Regions from separate parts of the Arthrobacter sp. NPDC057259 genome, predicted to be linked through region 2. Evidence: riboswitches for the same ligand, from Rfam matches in the RefSeq annotation. Region 2 holds a riboswitch; each other region holds the start of a gene.
What was found. Region 2 has a riboswitch for thiamine pyrophosphate ahead of ACFUCU_RS06110 (ECF transporter S component). Riboswitches for the same ligand answer to the same signal wherever they lie in the genome.
Positions count from the first base shown of each region.

Region 1: another riboswitch for thiamine pyrophosphate. It lies ahead of ACFUCU_RS01525 (bifunctional hydroxymethylpyrimidine kinase/phosphomethylpyrimidine kinase); the one in region 2 lies ahead of ACFUCU_RS06110 (ECF transporter S component).
Region 3: another riboswitch for thiamine pyrophosphate. It lies ahead of thiO (glycine oxidase ThiO); the one in region 2 lies ahead of ACFUCU_RS06110 (ECF transporter S component).

Region 1 covers NZ_JBHUYA010000001.1:325,406-327,657, reverse strand. The annotation lists gene ACFUCU_RS01525 (bifunctional hydroxymethylpyrimidine kinase/phosphomethylpyrimidine kinase) at 1-1,138, opposite strand, end outside; TPP riboswitch at 1,254-1,351, opposite strand; gene ACFUCU_RS01520 (Rne/Rng family ribonuclease) at 1,525-2,252, opposite strand, start outside.
Region 2 covers NZ_JBHUYA010000003.1:49,318-51,569, forward strand. The annotation lists gene ACFUCU_RS06100 (DUF4235 domain-containing protein) at 1-224, opposite strand, end outside; gene ACFUCU_RS06105 (hypothetical protein) at 330-1,052, shown strand; TPP riboswitch at 1,079-1,220, shown strand; gene ACFUCU_RS06110 (ECF transporter S component) at 1,288-1,920, shown strand; gene ACFUCU_RS06115 (ABC transporter ATP-binding protein) at 1,931-2,252, shown strand, end outside.
Region 3 covers NZ_JBHUYA010000004.1:219,542-221,793, forward strand. The annotation lists gene thiE (thiamine phosphate synthase) at 1-655, opposite strand, end outside; TPP riboswitch at 682-799, shown strand; gene thiO (glycine oxidase ThiO) at 790-2,115, shown strand; gene thiS (sulfur carrier protein ThiS) at 2,112-2,252, shown strand, end outside.

The DNA of each region.
Region 1 (2,252 bases), on a different contig from region 2:
ACTGGGCGGCCGACCGTGACCAGAACAGTTGCTCCGCCTCCGTCGGGGCAAGCGCCGCGGCGCGGGACAGCACCCGGGAGTAGCCGTTGAGGTAGAGCGCGTCCTGGCCGAGGTAGTAGGCGAACTCGTGTTCCGGCAGGGTCCCGTCCGCCAGGCCCCGGATGAAGTCCAGGGCGTAGATCTCCGACAGGCCCTCCGCGGCGAGGGGCTCGAGGCCGGTGGCGAAGTCGCCGGGTTCCTTAAGGTGTTCCGTGGAGTGTTCCGCGCCGGCCCCGGGCGCCGGTTCCGCCGGCTGGGCAAGGTGGTGGAAGTGGTGGACGGGTCCGTTGCCGGTGCCGACGTCGAGCCGTCCGGCTTCGCGCAGCGCCCCGAGCAGCCAGGGCTTGACGCGTCGCAGCGCGGCCTCCCAGTCCCCGCCGGCGGCGTAGGCCGTGGCGAGGGCCGAGGACAGCGAGCACCCGGTTCCGTGGCTGTTGCGGGTGTCGACCCGCTCCCCCGGCACCACCACGGTCTCGCTGCCGGGCAGTCCCGCGCTGTTGACCAGCGCGTCCGGGCACCCGCCGTCGGCGTCCTCCTCGAGATGGCCGCCCTTGACCAGGACCGTGGTTCCGGCCAGCGCGGAGAGGCGCTTGCCCTGCTCCAGCGCCCCCGCCCAGCCGGCGGCGACCGGTTCATCCAGCAGGAGGGCGAGTTCGGCCAGGTTCGGGGTCACCAGGTCGGCGAGCGGCAGCAGGGTGTGGAGGGCCGCGACGGCCGATTCCTGCAGCAGCGGGTCGCCGCTGGTGGCGACCATGACGGGGTCCAGGACGACGACGGCGGGCCGGGTGCGTTCCAGCCACTCACGCACCGCGTCGATGACGCCGGCGTCGCCGAGCATGCCGATCTTGACGGCGTCGATGGTGATGTCCTCGGCGATGGCGTCCAGCTGCTCGGTCAGGAAGGCGGCGGGGGGCACGTGCACGGACCGGACGCCGCGGGTGTTCTGCGCGGTCAGCGCGGTGATGGCGGCCATGCCGTAGCCGCCCATGGCCGCGATGCTCTTCAGGTCCGCCTGGATCCCGGCGCCGCCGGAGGGGTCGGACCCGGCGATGGCCAGGACCCGGGGAACCGGGGCCCGTCCGGTGGCGTCGTGGGCCATGCCGGCCGACGCCTCGGGTCCGGCGTCGGCCCTGGATGCAGGGAACACCGTCTGCAGGAAACTGGCGCCGGCCGCGGGCGTGGTTGAAGGTGCCGCGGGTGCTGCCGCGGGTTGGGTCAAAGACAAGAGACATCCCTTCGCCGGTGCTAACCGGACAGGTTCAACGGGTGTGGATCTCAGCCGGTCCGATGCGCGGCACCCCGTGTCGCGTTCCAGCGTAGCGCCCCGTCCCGGGTTCGCCCGCCCGTCCCGTTCGATCCTCCGGCCAGCCTTCCTCCTTAACCGGCTCGCGGGTACCGCCCGGAGCCGACGCTTCGAAACGTCGAGTCCGGGAGATACCCGCGAGTGGTACGGAGCGGTACCGGGTGGTGCGGCGGCGGAGCGGTTTAGAGCTCCGAGGCCGGTACGCCGACGCCGAGGATGATCGGGCCCCCGTTGTCCTTGACGACCGGCTTGACCGTTTCCGGTGCCTTGGCCTCGTGGACGGAGCCCTGGCCGGACGGGGCGGAGGCCTGCCGGCGCTGCTCGACGGCGGTCTCGTTGGCTGCCCCCTGGGCACGGCTGGCACTACGGTGCCGCCGCGGACGGCGCTGGCCGGTGGCCGGTTCCGCTGCCGCCGGAGTGCGGGTGGCGACGGGGGCCGCCGTCGGTGCGGCCGTCTTCGGAGCCTCCTGCTGGCGGGTTTCCTGTTTCGGAGCCTGCTGCGGGGCGGGTTCCCTGCGGTTTTCCGGTTCGGCCGCGCGGTTGCGGGCGTTCGGCGGCTGGATCCGGGCCGTGCGGGCACGTCCCCGGCCACGGGTGGCCCGGGACTGGTCGGCGGACCGTCCGGCGGCCGGAGCCTCGGCGGGTGCTTCAGCCTCCGGGGCGGGGGCTTCCACGGACCGTGCTTCCACGGACGGCGCTTCCACGGACGGGACGGCCTCGCGGACCGCGGACTCCGTGGTCCCGGACTGGCGGTTCCGCGAGTCCGAGTCGCCCAGGTTGGCGAACGCCTCGGTCAGCAGGTCCAGGGTCAGGGCCGGCTGCGGCGCCTGCTCGGCGTGCTCGACGAAGGGCAGGGCCACCTGCTCGCCGCCGAACGTCAGCACGGCGGCGGGACGACCTGCTGCTTCCT
Region 2 (2,252 bases):
CGCTGCGTGCCGCGGTTGGCGAGGACCTGGATGACGGCGCTCACCGAGGCCGAGATCAGCGCGAAGGTCAGGGCCTGGCGCAGCGTGGTGGGGACGTCGTCGTCGTGGCCCTTCGGCGGCTTGTTGCCGGTGGTCTTCTCCCAGACGGTGTCCACGAGCTTGGTGCCGACGAGACCGGCGACCAGGCTGATGCCGGTGCCGAGCAGTTTGATGACAATGTTCATTTCGTGCTCCTTGCGGGTGGAAACAGGACTGCCCCTAGCCTACTGGCACACCGGTCCGGGGCGGACGCCCCTGTCCGCCGCGCGCCGCCCGGCCTACCGTCGGGCATGGACAGAGACCGGAGCGCACCCTGGGCGCCGTTCCAGCTGGCGGCCGGCTGCTGCTCGATCGCGTTCGTGGTGCTGCTGGTGCTGGCCCTTGTGCTGGACTTCATCGCGCCGCCGCCGGTCGACGGGGCCGTGCCGACGCTGGAGTTCATCGCCCGCAACAAGCCCGTCTACGTCGCCGAGCAGCTGCTTTGGACGGTCCCGAACATCCTGGCGGTGCCCGTCTTCGCTGCGCTGTTCCTGGCGTGCGCTCCGGCGGCAGAGGGACTGGCACGGGGCCTGGCGCTGGGCGGCGCCCTGGTGGGCGGGCTGTCCTGGGCGCTGATCCTCGCCATCCCGGTTACCAGCCGCGGCTCTCTGGTGCTGGTCTACCTCAGCGACCGGTACGCCGGGGCGGCCGACGACGCCGCGCGGCAGCGGATCAGCGCCGCCGCCGAGGCGGTGATCGCCGAGAACAACACACCCGCCGTCGCCGGGGTGCTTTCCGCGGCGGGCATCCTCCTCATGTCCGTGGCCATGGTGCGGGCAGGGCTCTCCCGGGCGGTGGGCTGGCTGGGCATCGGCGCCGGTGCCCTGGGGCTGCTCGCGGAGGCGCTGCGGTACCTCGTCCCGGCGCTCTACGGCGGCTACGGCCTCCTGATGTGGGCGTGGTTCCTGGCGGCCGGGATCGTGCTGATCCGGCTCGGCAGGGAGGGGAGGCGGGCCCCGGCGGCGCGGGTGTAAACTGGGCCAGCCCACACGGGCGACATTCATAACGACAGGGGAGCGCCGCCGTCGGACCCTTCCGGAGGAATCCGGAAACCGTAGGTGGGCGCTGAGAGTGCGGACAGCCGCAGACCCTCGAACCTGATCCGGTTAGTACCGGCGCAAGGGAGTCGAGTTCTCAGGGTGTCCGGAACACGCGGCAGCGGCCGCCGTGGCCGGAATACCCTCCCCTCCTGTACCTCAGGAGGACGACATGACCGATATTTCCACCCCCCGCACCACAGCGGCCGGCAAAAAGAGCTGGCGCGTGGTCGACATTGTCCTGGCGGCGCTGATCGCGATCGCCGGCGGCGTCATCTTCTGGGCCTGGGACCAGGGCTCCAACGTGGTGTCCGTCCCGCTCACCGCCGTCTACCCGCCCCTGACCGGCCTCTACGCCGGCGGCTGGATGATCCCCGCGGTGCTCGGCATGCTGGTGGTCCGCAAGCCCGGCGCCGCACTGTTCTGCGAGGCCGTCGCCGCCACCGGCGAGCTGATCATGGGCTCCCAGTACGGCACCACCGTGTTGATCTCGGGCATCCTGCAGGGCCTCGGCGCGGAGCTGGTCTTCGCCGCCTTCCGCTACAGCAAGTTCAACCTCCCCGTCTCCCTGCTCGCCGGCGCCGGCGCGGGCCTCTTCTGCGGCCTGAACGACTGCTTCCTGCCCTGGGGCTGGAACATCGCCTTCGAGGCCGCGGACAAGGCCGCCTACATCGTCTTCTGCGCCATCTCCGGTGCCGTGATCGCCGGCGGCCTGGCCTGGATCGCCACCCGCGGTTTGGCCCGGACCGGGGTGCTGGCCTCCTTCGCCTCCCGCAAGGCGGCCACCGAACCCGTCTTCTCCTGACACCGCGCGCATGAACGCCGACGACGTCCGCCCCGCCGCGGTCACCGCCCGCGGCTGGGGCTGGCGGCACGCCGGGCGGTCCCGGCCCGCCATCAGCGGACTGGACCTGGACATCAGCCCGGGCGAACGGGTCCTGCTGCTGGGGCCCTCCGGCGCCGGCAAATCCACTCTGCTGCACGCCCTCGCCGGGGTGCTCGGCGAGGGCGGCGGCGCGGACGCGGATGCCGACGACGCCGACGAGAGCGGCAGCCTGCTGATCGACGGGGCCCCGCCCCGGGACCGGCGGGGTCGCGCCGGGCTGGTGCAGCAGGACCCGGAGACCCAGGTGGTGC
Region 3 (2,252 bases), on a different contig from region 2:
CCGCAGCGGCGGGGTCGTCCGCCTCGGTGATCGCCCGGACCACCACGATCCGCCGGGCCCCGGCGTCGAGGACCTGCTCCACATTTGTCAGGTCGATGCCGCCGATCGCGAACCACGGCACGACGCCGGCTACCTTGCCGCCGTCGCCCGCGGCCTCGGCGCGCTCGATCGCGTCGGCGGCGTAGCGGACCAGGTCCAGGCCGACGGCGGCCCGGCCGGGCTTGGTGGGTGTCGCCCAGACCGGGCCCACGCAGAAGTAGTCCAGCCCGCTCCGGCCCGGCGCGGCGGCGATGGCGGCGTCGACCTGCTCCGAGGTGTGGGTGGACAGGCCGATCACGGTGTCCTTGCCGAGGAAGTCCCGGGCCGCTCCGAACGGAATGTCCTTCTGCCCGATGTGGAACACCGGGGCACCGGCCAGCGAGGCCAGGTCGGCGCGGTCGTTGACGGCCCAGAGCCGGCCGTGGCGCGCCGCGACCGTGTGCAGGACCTCCAGCAGCTCCAGTTCCTCCGCGGCTTCGATGGTCTTGTCCCGGAGCTGGATGATGTCCACGCCCCCGGTAAACGCGGCATCGACAAAGGCTTCAAAGTCTCCGCGGTCCTTGCGGGCATCGGTGCAGAGGTACAAACGGGCGGTGCTGTGGACATCCTGGCTCATGCCCCAAGCGTAGTTCCTCTAAACTGGGCGCATACCGCGGGAGCCCCGCACGCCGTCGACGGCGCAGGGCTGAGAGGGCGTCAGAGCCGACCGCTTGACCTGATCCGGCTAGTACCGGCGTAGGGAAGGAACCCATGAACACCACCCCCAGCCCTAAGGCCCGGCCGCACGGCCCCGGTGCCCAGCCTGACGGCCGCGGTGCTCGGCCTGACGGCCCCCTCGACGCCGTCGTGATCGGCGGGGGCGTGATCGGCCACGGCATCGCCTGGGAACTCCGGCGCTCCGGACGCACCGTGGCGCTGATCGACGACGCCCCCGGGGACGGCGCCAGCTGGGCCGCCGCCGGGATGCTGGCACCCGTCAGCGAACTCCACTACCAGGAGGAGGGACTGCTGCCCCTGATGCTGGAGTCCTCCAGGCTCTGGCCCGCCTTCGCCGGCAGCCTCGCCGACGGCGGCGACGGGGGAGCCGGCACCGGCTACCTCACGACGCCGACCCTCGCCGTGGGCGCCGACGCCGCGGACCGGCAGGCGCTCGCGGACCTGCGCGCCCTCCAGGTGGCCTCCGGACTGTCCGTCGAACCCCTCACCGTGCGGGAGGCCCGCCGCCGCGAACCGTTGCTCAGCCCGGCGATCTCCTGCGCCTTCGAGATCCCCGCCGACCACCAGGTGGACCCGCGCCGCCTGATCACCCGGATCAGAGCCCTGCTGGCAGCCGACACCGGATTCCGGGCCGTCCCGCACCGCGCCGCGGGCCTAATCGAGGCGGACGGCCGGATCGCCGGCGTGCGGCTCAGCGGGGGAGAGGAGATCCGGTCGGCCGAGACCATCGTGGCCAACGGCCTGGGCGCCGCCGCCCTGCAGGACCTCCCGGCCGGGCTCACCCTGCCGCTGCGGCCGGTCCACGGCGACATCCTCCGGCTCCGGGTGCCCGAACGCCTGCGTCCATTGCTGAGTTCCACCGTGCGCGGGCTGGTCCGGGGTGTCCCGGTCTACATCGTTCCGCGCGGAGACGGAACCGTGGTGGTTGGCGCCACCCAGCGCGAGGACCAGGCCGGGGACCTGGCCGTCTCCGCCGGAGGGGTCTACCAGCTGCTGCGCGATGCCCAGCAGCTGGTCCCGGCCGTCGCCGAGCTGGAACTCGTCGAGGCCACGGCCAGGGCACGCCCCGGCACCCCGGACAACGCCCCGCTGCTGGGACGGGTCCGTGCCGCCGGCGGCGGCCACGTTCCGGGCCTGGTGATCGCCACCGGCTTCTTCCGGCACGGTGTGCTGCTGACCCCGGCGGCCGCGGCCATCTGCCGGGAGCTGCTGGACGGCACCCCGGACCCGCGCTGGGACGGGTTCCTCCCGGACCGCTTCGACCGCCCACGCACCGACGCTGAGCACAACCAGTCGACCAGCCAGGCGCACAGCCCTACCAATGCTCTCCACCCCGCGACCCACAGGACAACCGCATGAACATCACCCTCAACGGGAAGCCGCACGCGCTCCCGGACAACGCCACGGTCGGCGCCCTCGTCAGCGGCGTCACCGGCCGGCCCCTGGCGGACAACGGCCAGGCCACGGACGGACGCAAACTCGGCGTCGCCGTCGCG